2 regions of the Lachnospira sp. genome follow, and region 1 is predicted to be linked to the other one. Evidence: predicted binding sites of a transcription regulator. Region 1 holds the regulator's gene; the other holds the start of a gene.
What was found. The regulator HrcA, encoded in region 1, represses chaperone genes, less so after heat shock. The targets are predictions, from matches to a motif close to TGTTAGCACTCNNNNNNNNNGAGTGCTAACA.
Positions count from the first base shown of each region.

Region 2: QVA17_RS01270 (Hsp20/alpha crystallin family protein) is a predicted target of HrcA. The motif match lies at 3,264-3,294, and genes of this name have one in related genera.

Region 1 is NZ_JAEEVD010000007.1:6,464-12,562, forward strand. Features, by position in the region: gene dnaK (molecular chaperone DnaK) at 1-1,801, opposite strand, end outside; gene grpE (nucleotide exchange factor GrpE) at 1,877-2,506, opposite strand; gene hrcA (heat-inducible transcriptional repressor HrcA) at 2,525-3,610, opposite strand; gene QVA17_RS03395 (hypothetical protein) at 3,881-4,564, shown strand; gene QVA17_RS03400 (class D sortase) at 4,567-5,247, shown strand; gene QVA17_RS03405 (hypothetical protein) at 5,295-6,099, shown strand, end outside.
Region 2 is NZ_JAEEVD010000002.1:11,383-17,481, forward strand. Features, by position in the region: gene QVA17_RS01255 (zinc dependent phospholipase C family protein) at 1-713, shown strand, start outside; gene QVA17_RS01260 (bifunctional diguanylate cyclase/phosphodiesterase) at 706-2,319, shown strand; gene QVA17_RS01265 (MIP/aquaporin family protein) at 2,413-3,108, shown strand; gene QVA17_RS01270 (Hsp20/alpha crystallin family protein) at 3,372-3,815, shown strand; gene acpP (acyl carrier protein) at 4,287-4,523, shown strand; gene QVA17_RS01280 (acetyl-CoA carboxylase biotin carboxyl carrier protein) at 4,722-5,189, shown strand; gene accC (acetyl-CoA carboxylase biotin carboxylase subunit) at 5,171-6,099, shown strand, end outside.

The DNA of each region.
Region 1 (6,099 bases):
CGAAGCCCTGAGCTCCTGCACCTGCACCTGCAGCTGCCTGCTGTGATTCATAAAGCTTAGCGAAAAGGTTCTGAGCACTTGTCATTAACTTTTCCTTAGCAGCCTTAATTTCATCAACCTGAGCATCTGTCATGTTCTCTGGATCTGATTCTTCAACAAGCTTCTTTAATGCATCTAAGTCAGCCTGAACTGTAGCCTTCTCATTAGCATCAACCTTGTCACCTGCTTCATCAATAGCCTTCTGTGTCTGGAATACGATTGAGTCAGCTTCGTTTCTTGTATCGATAGCTTCCTTTCTCTTCTTATCCTGAGCTTCGAATTCAGCAGCTTCCTTAACAGCCTTATCGATATCTTCATCAGACATGTTAGAACCAGCTGTTATTGTGATGTGCTGTTCCTTACCAGTACCTAAGTCCTTAGCAGATACATTTACAATACCATTAGCATCGATATCGAATGTAACTTCGATCTGTGGAACACCTCTCTTTGCTGGAGGGATACCATCAAGACGGAACTGGCCAAGAGACTTGTTATCTCTAGCGAACTGTCTTTCACCCTGTACTACGTTAATATCAACGGCTGTCTGATTATCAGCAGCTGTAGAGAATACCTGGCTCTTCTTTGTAGGAATAGTTGTATTTCTCTCGATAAGTCTTGTAGCAATACCACCCATTGTTTCGATAGAAAGTGAAAGTGGAGTTACATCAAGAAGAAGGATTTCACCAGCACCTGCATCACCAGCAAGCTTACCACCCTGAATAGAAGCACCAATAGCTACACACTCATCTGGGTTAAGTGACTTGTTTGGTTCATGTCCTGTTAACTGCTTTACCTTATCCTGAACAGCTGGGATTCTTGTAGAACCACCAACTAATAATACCTTTGATAAATCAGAAGCTGTTAAACCAGCATCTGATAATGCGTTTCTAACTGGCTCTGCTGTCTTCTCAACTAAGTCATGTGTTAATTCATCAAACTTAGCTCTTGTAAGAGTCATATCGAAATGCTTAGGGCCTTCAGCTGTAGCTGTAATATATGGAAGGTTGATGTTAGTTGTTGTAGCTGAAGATAATTCCTTCTTAGCCTGCTCAGCAGCAACCTTTAATCTCTGAAGAGCCATTGTATCAGAAGATAAATCAACGCCTTCCTTAGCCTTAAATTCATTTAACATATACTGTGTAATTGCATTATCGAAATCATCACCACCAAGTCTGTTGTTACCAGCTGTAGCAAGTACTTCAATAACACCATCACCGATTTCGATAATAGATACATCAAATGTACCACCACCTAAATCGTAAACCATGATCTTCTGCTCGTTCTCGTTATCAAGACCGTAAGCTAATGCAGCAGCTGTTGGTTCGTTGATGATTCTCTTAACATCAAGACCAGCAATCTTACCAGCATCCTTTGTAGCCTGACGCTGAGCATCGTTGAAGTAAGCAGGAACTGTAATAACAGCTTCTGTAACCTTCTCACCTAAGTAGTTTTCAGCATCTGCCTTTAACTTCTGTAAGATCATTGCTGAAATTTCCTGTGGTGTATACTTCTTATCATCAATTGTAGCCTTATAGTCTGTACCCATATGTCTCTTAATAGATGAAATTGTCTTGTCAGCATTAGTTACTGCCTGACGCTTAGCAGGATCACCTACTAATCTTTCACCTGTCTTTGTGAATGCAACGATAGATGGAGTTGTTCTAACACCTTCCTGGTTTGTGATAACAACTGGCTTACCACCTTCCATAACTGCAACACATGAATTAGTTGTTCCTAAATCAATACCAATAATTTTACCCATGATATAATTCCTTTCCGGCCTTAGCCTAAAAATTTCATATTCAAATATTACTTATAAACTTATATCTTAAGACTCTTAGTTAGCCACCTTAACCATGCTGTGTCTAATTACTGAATCTCTATATGTATAGCCCTTTTCAAACTCCTCTACGATAATGTTCTCACCTACTGATTCATCATCTACATGCATTACTGCGTTGTGTAAATCAGGATTGAATTCATTACCAACAGCTTCAATTGGCTTAACATCTGCATCTTCAAGTAGCTTTAAAAACTGCTTGTAAACCATGTCCATTCCCTTAGCGAATGGTGTTTCAAGTTCCTCATCAGAAACTGACTTAAAACCTCTTTCAAAATTATCTATAACTGGAAGAATCTTCTTAATAATATCTGAAGCTCCCATTTCAAACATTGCTGACTTCTCTTTCTCAGTACGTTTTCTAAAGTTATCAAATTCTGCCATCTGACGCTGTACTCTATCTGATAGTTCTGCAATCTTTAAATCCTTAGGATCCTTTTTCTCTTCCTTAGCCTCTGAAGTATCAGCTTCTTCCGCCTTAGTTTCCTCAGCTTTAGCTTCTGAAGTATTGGCTTCTTCTGTCTTAACTTCTTCTGTCTTAGCCTCTTCTACCTTAGCTTCTTTAGTGCTAACCTTCTCTTCCTTCTTAATCTCTTCTGTCTTAGACTTTGTTTCCTTCTTAGACATTTATTAACCAACCTTTCATCACGTCTTTTTAAATACATTGTCCAGCTGACTTCTTATGTTCTGAAGATTCTCAACCACCTTCTCATAATCCATTCGCTTTGGACCAATAATTCCTATGGTACCCTTTAAACCATCTGAAAGTTCGTAGGTTGCTGTAACAACGCTGCAATCCTTCATAGATTGTACTGGGGTTTCATCACCAATATATACCTGAATTCCTGTATCTTCATGATTCTCATCTCCGACAACCTCTACCGAATCAAGTACTAAACTTGATAAATCATTCTTCTCTTCAAGGGCATATATTAGCTCGCTTGCCTTCTCTGAATCGCTTAACTCTGGATATTTGAAAATGTTAGTCGCACCAGAAGTGTAAATCTTAAGACTATCTGCTTTACTAATTGTCTCTACGATTGCTGCAAGCACTTCTTTAATCAGGTTATAATGTTCACCTGCTTGAGATTCCATCTTAGAGATAATACTAAGATTCATCTCTTCTAAGGTTAAGCCTGTTAAGCTAGTATTTAGTAAAATGTTAAGCTTTAATAGATTCTCTTGTGAGATATCTTCGCTTATCTTAATAACCTTATTTCTAATTAGGTTACCTTCCATTACTAAGACTGCTAAAATCTTGTTAGACTCAAGACTTGATAGCTGAATGAACTTTAACTTATTACCCTTAAACTTTGGTGTTGAAACCATTGTTGCGTAATTAGTTTGATTTGCTAATACCTTAGCAACATTCTGTAAAAGTTCTTCCACTTTATCAACCTGTTCGTCTAGGCTCTCCTTCATGCTATCAAGCTCTGCTTCTTTAATAGAAACTTTTGCTTCTCTCTTTGAAACGCTTGATTCTCTCTGCTTCATCATGTCATCAACATAGAATCTGTATCCCTTATCTGAAGGAATTCTACCAGCTGATGTATGAGGCTGAACTATATAGCCTAATTCTTCAAGGTCAGCCATTTCATTACGAATTGTTGCTGAACTTAAATTAACACCTTCAAGCTTAGAAATTGTTCTTGAACCAACTGGCTCACCAGTCTCAAGATAATTCTTAATAATAGCCTTAAGTATCTTTACCTTACGTTCATCTAAATCCATGGCCACACCCCTTTCTACTAGTCTATTCTACTTGTTAGCACTCATTTAATTGGAGTGCTAATATCGTCATAATTAAAATATCACTCTAGAAACTTAATGTCAACATTTCTACCGTTTTTTTCCATAAACAATTTATAAACTAAATATTAAGAAAATTGCTCACTGTGGGGCTTTAATGATACTTAAATTATTGACATTTTCTAATAATATGATATTATTAAGTTAAATAATTCGTGAATTAACAACCAAATATCTTAAGGAGGATATACTATGTTTCTAAAGAAATTAGGAGCTATTTTGGCCACTGCCATATTTAGCTTAAGTTTAATAATAAGCGTAAAGGCAGCAAGCTTAACAGCAGATGAACAGGCCATTATTAGTGCCCTTGCAAATAATAGCATTTCTGCAGGTTATACAACTCAGGTAACAAATTATTTTCTAAGAGATGATGTGGATGTAAGTTCAAGTGATGCAACTACCGTAATTAATTATATCAATAACGCGGTTTCGGTAGCTGGCAGTGCCACAAAGGTTTCAGAACTAACAAGCGCACAAAAATCTGCATTACTTGATGATTTAACTGCTGCTTGTAGTGTTTTAGGCCTTAGCGTTTCAGTAGATTCCACAAGCGATATTATCGTTATTACAGATAGCAGTGGAAACACAGTTGCAGTTGCTGATTATTCAGATGGCACACTAGCAACTACTAATGTTAATAATTATTACACCACAAATAATTACAACAACTCAAGCGACAACTCAGGTAACACTACTAACAACTACACAACTACAGGCTCTAGCTCCTCTTCTTCAGGAAGCACAAGTCAGTCAGGAGTTATTAAACAAACCGGTATAGATCTTACTATTACATATTCAGTCATATTTGTTTTAGTTATTGTCCTTGCTGTTTGTTCTTACTTTACCTTTAAAAAAGACCCAACTGAAAGGCAATAAATATGAAATCAAAATCATTTAAGATAATAATGGCATATGTAACTATGCCATTATTTTTTAGTTTACTTGGTGTGGGCTTAATCATTTTAATTAGCTTTCCAGTTCTAAGAACTATCTTTACTATAGGAAGCGTTGTCACAAGCCCCAATAATAATGCTACAGAGATTAGTTCTGTTATTTATGATGAAAATGTTGCAAGTGAAGCAGAGGCTGTACTTGAAGCCGATAATATAGAAGAAATTCCACTAGCGGATGTTACAGTGCCTGCAAACTCAACACAATATGGTTATATAAGCTGTGAGCGCATAGGCCTTTCTGCTCCACTCTATCTTGGTGATGATGCCAACATTTTACGCAAAGGCATTGGACAATACCTAGGTAGTAGCATGCCGGGTTTTGGAAAGCCTATCCTTGCTTGTGGGCACAACACCACCTACTGTCTGCCATTACAGTATATTACTGAGGGGGACATAATTAGCATAAGTACAAACTATGGCCTTTATGAATATCAGGTTAGCGCCGTGGAGGTCCATCATATGACAGATGGTTCGGCTTTTGATTTATCCAAAGATGAAGAGCAGCTAATCCTTTACACCTGTTATCCTTTTAATCTAATTGGTCATAAGGTCAACAGATTATTTATCTATGCCAACAAGATTTCTGGCGCAGATATTATTTATTAATTGGGGATTTGAAAGAGGCTTAAGTTAAGCACTAAAGGGGAGATTTTATGGAGGCAACTAGGAAAAAGAAAATAAAAGAATATATAGTTCCAGGAATAGCTTCTTTTATACTGTCTATTCTTCTTACGGTTATGGGCTATTTAATTGGCACCTACTTTGGCCTTTTTAATAAGGCCTTGGTAATTGATGCCATGAATAAGTCTACTTATTATGAATCGGTTAATAAGTACTGTTACACAGAAGCCCTTGATTATCTCTACCCTTCTAATTTAGATGAATCTGTTTTAGAAAATGTATTCACTATTAAAAATACCTACAATCAGGGAAAGAATTACCTCCTTGCAGTTTTAAATGGTGATAGCTATAACATTAACACAGACTATGTAAGAGATACTCTAACAAGTAATATAGAAGCTTATATTCAGTCTAATAACATTCCTGAGGAGAATATTGATAGGGAAGGCATTAATAATTTAATAGATCATATATGTCTGATTTATTCAAAAAACCTTTCAGTGTCTTTTCTTTATTATTACAACTCTCTTAAGGCCATATTTAGGCAGTTAATTGTTTATGGGCTACCTGCCCTAGCACTTTTATCCATTGCCTGCCTACTTGTAATTCTAAGATCTAATAAATGGTTACATAGGAGTTTAAGATTTGTTTCTTACTCACTACTAGCTGCAACTATTATGACAAGCATCCTGCCACTAGGTCTTTTAATTTCAAAAAAATATCAGCAATTAAATGTAAGGCCTGTGTATTTTAGTAAAATGCTTGCTAGATATTTAAGGGCTAGTCTTAACATTTACCTTGTTGTTTCTTTAATACTTTTTATAGGGGCTCTACTTA
Region 2 (6,099 bases), on a different contig from region 1:
AGTGCGTGAAATTAAAGGGAGAAAGTAGAAGAATAGCCCTTGCTTACTATGCTGGCTTTCTTGGCCACTACGCCCTTGATACAGTCGCTCATCCTCTCGTTTACAGTTTGTGTGAGGAGGATACAAAGATGAAATCTCTGGGAAAACATTTTCGATATGAAGCCGCAATGGATAATTATGTCGTAAGAGATTATTTAAAACGTGAAGTGACAGATGTAAAGATAATGCAGCTTACAAGGCTTTGGGGCATGGAAAAGAAAGTGGTTATGCGCGTCTTTAATAGGGCAGTAAGCAGGACCTACCATGCAAGAAAGATAAATCTACTTTCCGTCTATATGATGTATTTTTCCTATGCTTTTGTAAGGAATCACTTTAACGATAAGTTTAAGATTAAGGAGAATTTTTTTGAGGCTTTTGAAAATGTAATTTATAGACACAATTTTCATTCAGCCCTTTATGTAAATAACAACCTTTATGGTTACACAAAAGAAGACTACAAGCTCTTTAATGAAAAGATGGAGATGGGCATTAAAAGAGCCGCAGAGATACTTAGATGCTTTAATTATGCAACCCGTGGCGAATTGTACGGAGAAGAAGAAAAATGGAATAGGGAGTACGAATTTTTCAAAGAAATAGGGAACTTCTCTTATCATTCTGGTGAAAGGCTAGATGATGCATTTTACGAAGACGATGAGGTAGAAAATTATGGATAATTACAATAATAGATGTGCTATTATGGAAAACTTAATTCAATCATCTCTTGATGCAGTTCTTGTTTTTGATGAAAAAGGACGTCTTGATTTGACTAATGACAACGGCAAAGACCTATTAGAATTGCTTGATATTGATCCGGATAATTGCCATTTGACTAACATAAGTAGCAATAGGCACCTATCAGGCCTTGAGGATTTAAGCGAATCTTTTGTAAAGGCCATAAATTTAAAGGTAAATGATGAGGAAAGAAAATATAATTGCAATTACGGTAGGGTTTTTAAAGAGAAATCTTATGTGGGCTGCTTTTTGATTTTCAATGATTTCACCTGCCAAGAATTACTTTTTAGAAAGCAAAAATATATTGCTGAACACGATGAAATCACAGACTTCTACAATAAATCTGCCTTCTATAGATATACGGAGGAATTAATTGAGAATCATCCGGATATTAAATTTGATATTATTTATTCTGATATAAAGGACTTTAAATTAATTAATGAAAATTACGGACAAGATGTGGGTAATGAAGTTTTACTCTCAATTGCTGAGATTTTAAAGAACTTCCCACAAACTAATACGGTAATTGGCAGGCTAGAGGCAGATCACTTTGCACTTTGTATGCCAGATGACAGACTAGATGTGGACTTAATTAAGAAGCATTCCTGGATTCAGATAAAGAAGGATGATTATGACCTTGTGGTTCACAACGTCTTTGGAATTTATCAGATTAGTGATAAGGAAGAAATAGATGTGCCAACTATGTGCGAGCGAGCTAGAATGGCCCTTGAGCACGATGGACTTGAAAAGAAGGTTTGCTTTTATAACGAGGTTATGAAGGAAAACCTAATAAAGGAGCAGCACATTTTAAAGCACTTCGCCATGTATATTAGGGAGCGCAAGTTCCTAGTTTATATGCAGCCTCAATACGATTGCAAAACTGGCAATTTAGTGGGGGCTGAGGCTTTGGTTCGTTTAAAGAGGAAAAGCGGTATTTCGATTCCTTATGATTTTGTGCCAATCTTAGAAAAGAATGGTTATATAACTGAGATGGACTATTACGTTTGGGAAGAGGCTTGTAGATTTTTAAGAAAATGTATCGACAACAAGTCAGAAGTAGTGCCAATTGCAGTTAACGTTTCTTGCAAGGACTTTGATAAGATAAATGTTAACAATGCATTTTGCATACTAACAAAGAAATATAATATTCCTCATGACCTAATTAGACTTGAGATTACGGAAAGTGCCATTGCTTCAGACGAGAAGTTAATTAGAGTTGTAAAGGATCTAAGGCGAAACGGCTTCTTAGTGGAGATTGATGACTTTGGAAGCGGTTATTCATCCCTTAATATGCTGCAGAAAATCTCCATTGATGTGGTAAAGCTTGATATGAATTTTGTTAAGGAAGATTCAAATAAAGAAAGCGGACTAATAATTTTAGAGGGTATAATTAAGCTTTTAAAATCCCTTAGAATGACTGTTATTGCAGAGGGGGTTGAGACCAAGGAACAGCTAAATCTCTTGACTCGCTTAGGCTGTGATGTAATTCAGGGATATTATTATTCAAGGCCTATTCCAATGGATGAATTTTACGATAGTTTAAAATAAATGTTTATTTCTAAAAATATAAATGCTATACTTAACCTAGTGTTATCTAAAACTAAATAATTATTTCTAAAAAGATTATACGGAGGGATAAGTATGAAAAAATTTATTGCCGAATTAATCGGTACATGTGTACTTGTGACACTAGGTTGTGGAACTGCTATGCTTGTTGGCTGTAACGCTGTAATGGGTGGAGGTTACATTTTAACAGCTCTTGCCTTCGGCCTTTCAATTGTAGCTATGGCTTACTCAATTGGTAACATTTCAGGTTGCCATGTAAACCCAGCAGTTTCTTTTGCTTTCTTAATTAAGGGAGATTTATCTATTAAGGATTTCTGCTCATACGTTTGTGCTCAAATTTTAGGTGCACTTGCAGGTGCAGGTATTCTTGCATTTATATTTAACACAGGTAAGCTTGTGGACATGACTGGGGGTTATGGAAGCAATGGCGTATCGGGTGTTGGCGACAACTATGCAACTGCTATGATCGTTGAAATTGTTCTTACATACATTTTCGTAATGGCAATTCTTGGCGTTACATCAAAGAAGGCTAAGCATGGTAATGTAGCTGGTCTTGTAATCGGTTTAACACTTACATTAGTTCATATCCTAGGCATCGGCCTTACAGGTACATCTGTAAACCCAGCTAGAAGCTTAGGCCCAGCTATTGTAGCAGCAATCGATGGTAACTCAGATCCTATTAAGTGCGTTTGGGTATTTATTGTGGCTCCACTTATTGGTGCAGCTCTTGCAGCCCTTTGTACAAAGCTCTTAGAGGGTAAGAACGAGTAATATAAAAGATAAATATAAAATATAAGAATAGTAATAGATAATACTAAACTAACAAAACAGAATTAACTATGCATTACAAATTCAGTAATAGCCTGCCTTTCGAGTAATTTCGAGGGCAGGCTTAATTTTTTCTTAATAAAGTTTATAAAATGTTTTGTTAGCACTCTATTGACGTGAGTGCTAACAGGTGTTATAACATAATTGTCAAGAGGATAAGAACAGAAGTTAAAAAATAGCTCTTGAAGATTAAGGAGGAATTGAGTATGTTAAATTCATTATTAGTTAGAAATGGTATGTTTGATGATTTATTTGATGATTTCATGGATAAGACACCAGCTTTATTCTCTGGCTATGTAAGCCCTTGTCTTGGACATCTTAACACAGATGTAAAAGAGACAGAGACAAGCTATGATCTTGCAATCGATTTACCAGGATATGATAAAAACGACGTCAAGATTTCTCTAAACGATGGATACTTAAGCATTGAGGCATCTAGAGAATCAGATGATGAAAAGAAAGATAAGGATGGCAACTTCATAAGAAGAGAAAGATATTCTGGACAGGTTTGCAGAAGCTACTATGTCGGAAATGAAATTAAGGATGATGATATTAAGGCATCCTTCAAGGATGGAGTCTTAAATGTAATTGTACCTAAGAAGCTTGAAACTAAGAAGGTTGAAGAGAAGAAGTACATTGCAATTGACTAATCAAATATAGATCAAAAATAAACATACAAGTTAATGTTACAAGGGTAATATTACAAAAAAAACTTACAATAGAAAATTTCTTGGCTAGCTGCCTTTAGGGGCAGCTAGTTTTATGATGAGAATCAACTACTAAATAATAAACCTGATTTAAACTCTTTTGAAGGACTAGTTAAAAAGTTTAAACGGGTTTATTTTTTTTGCTCTTTTCTAATATTTTTAATTCATAAGGAAATTGTATAAAAAAATAAATAGATTGTATACAACTATTTGACTATCAAAATAAGTGCTGGAGCGAGATTGGAAACCCACGCTGAGAAGTGGTTTAAAAAACTAGGTTTTAAAGGATTTATACGTATACTGTTTTGATATTCAAACTAGCTTGACAAAAAAATTTAATTGTTTTATAGTCATAACGTTTTCAGTTAAACAATTTGTAAACAAAAAAATCAAACAGTAAAGGGAGTAATTATTATGACAACATTTGAAAACGTAAAAGAAATTATTGTAGACACATTAAGCCTTGATGCAGACGAGATTAAGTTAGAAAGCGATTTAATCAATGACTTAGGTATTGATTCATTAGACGTTATGGAATTAGTAATGGCTATCGATGAGAAGTGCAACGTAACAATTCCAGACGAAGAAATTCCTAACTTAACAACTGTTGAAGCTATCGTAAATTATATCGATGCTAATAAGGCAGCCTAAGGCAATGTCGTAACCGCTTAAGCGGTTACGATGTAGCGTCAGCCCGATTTTGCTCAAGCAAAACTCTAATGGCTGATGTTCTTTAAGAAGGGGCTTGTTATTTAACAAGCCCCGTTAATTTTTAAGGAAAGGGACTAAATAATGCTATTTAGTGTTGATAAGGGTATGAGTTTAGAAATACAAGATATAGAGAGACTTATGGACAAGTTCGAAAAGAGTTCCTTAAGTGAAATGTCAGTAAATGACAATAAAGTTAGTTTTGTTTTTAAGAAGAATATTGGTGCAAGTGCAGTTGATTATATAAATAAAGACTTAGTAGCAGTTAAGCCACAGGAAGTTGCAGTAAACACAGAATCAAATGTAGTTGCAGCAAATGAGTCTGTAGAAGCTCCTAAGGAAGCCGTAAAAGAGGAGACTAAGTTAGAAGGTAGCTATGTTACAGCTCCAGTTTCAGGAATCTTTTATAGTGCTAGTAAGCCAGGTGAACCAAACTTCGTTAAGGAAGGGGACACAGTTAAGAAGGGCGATGTACTAGGACTTATTGAAGCTATGAAGGTTATGAATGAACTTCTAGCTCCAAGAGATGGTGTAGTTGAGAAAATTAATGTTTCTGATGAAACATTTGTAGAGTATGGACAGGAGTTAATATGTTTAAGAGATTGTTAATTGCCAATCGTGGCGAGATAGGAATGAGAATACTTCGTTGCTGTCAGGAAATGGGTATTGAAACAGTAGTTGCTTATTCGAGCGAAGATGCAAACACATTACCAGTTACTTTTTCACCTGTTAGCGTCTGTATTGGACCTGCATCCCCAACAAAGTCTTACCTTAATCAGGATGCATTAATTCAAGCAGCTATTAGTTATAAATGTGATGCTATTCATCCAGGATATGGATTTTTATCAGAGAATCCTGACTTTGCAAAAAAATGTGAAGATGCAGGAATTAAATTTATTGGACCTAGTAGTGAGATGATTAGAAATATGGGTGAGAAATCTACAGCTAGAAGTCTTATGAAATCTAAGGGCGTTCCTGTAGTTCCAGGTTCAGATGGTCTAGTAAATAGCCTTGAAGAGGCTAAGGAAATTGCCTTAAAGATTGGTTTCCCAATTCTTATTAAAGCCTCTGCTGGTGGCGGTGGTCGAGGAATGAGAAGAGCTTATGATATGTCAGAACTTGCTAATGCTTTTGAAAGCGCAAAAGCTGAGGCTTTATCTGCTTTCGGTGATGATTCAATGTATATTGAGAAACTCATTTTAAATCCTCATCACGTAGAATTCCAGATCATTGGCGATGAACATGGACATATTGTTTCTCTTGGAGAACGTGATTGTTCAATGCAGAGAAGAAATCAGAAGTTAATCGAGGAAGCACCGGCTTCAATCCTTAATGAAAAGCAAAGAGCAGCAATGCAAAAGGCAGCCATTAAGGCAGCTATGGCAGTTAACTACTCCTCAGTTGGTACTGTGGAATTTGTAGTTGATCACGATAAGAACTTCTATTTCATTGAAATGAACACAAGAATTCAGGTGGAACATCCAGTAACTGAGATGGTTACAGGAGTTGACCTTGTAAA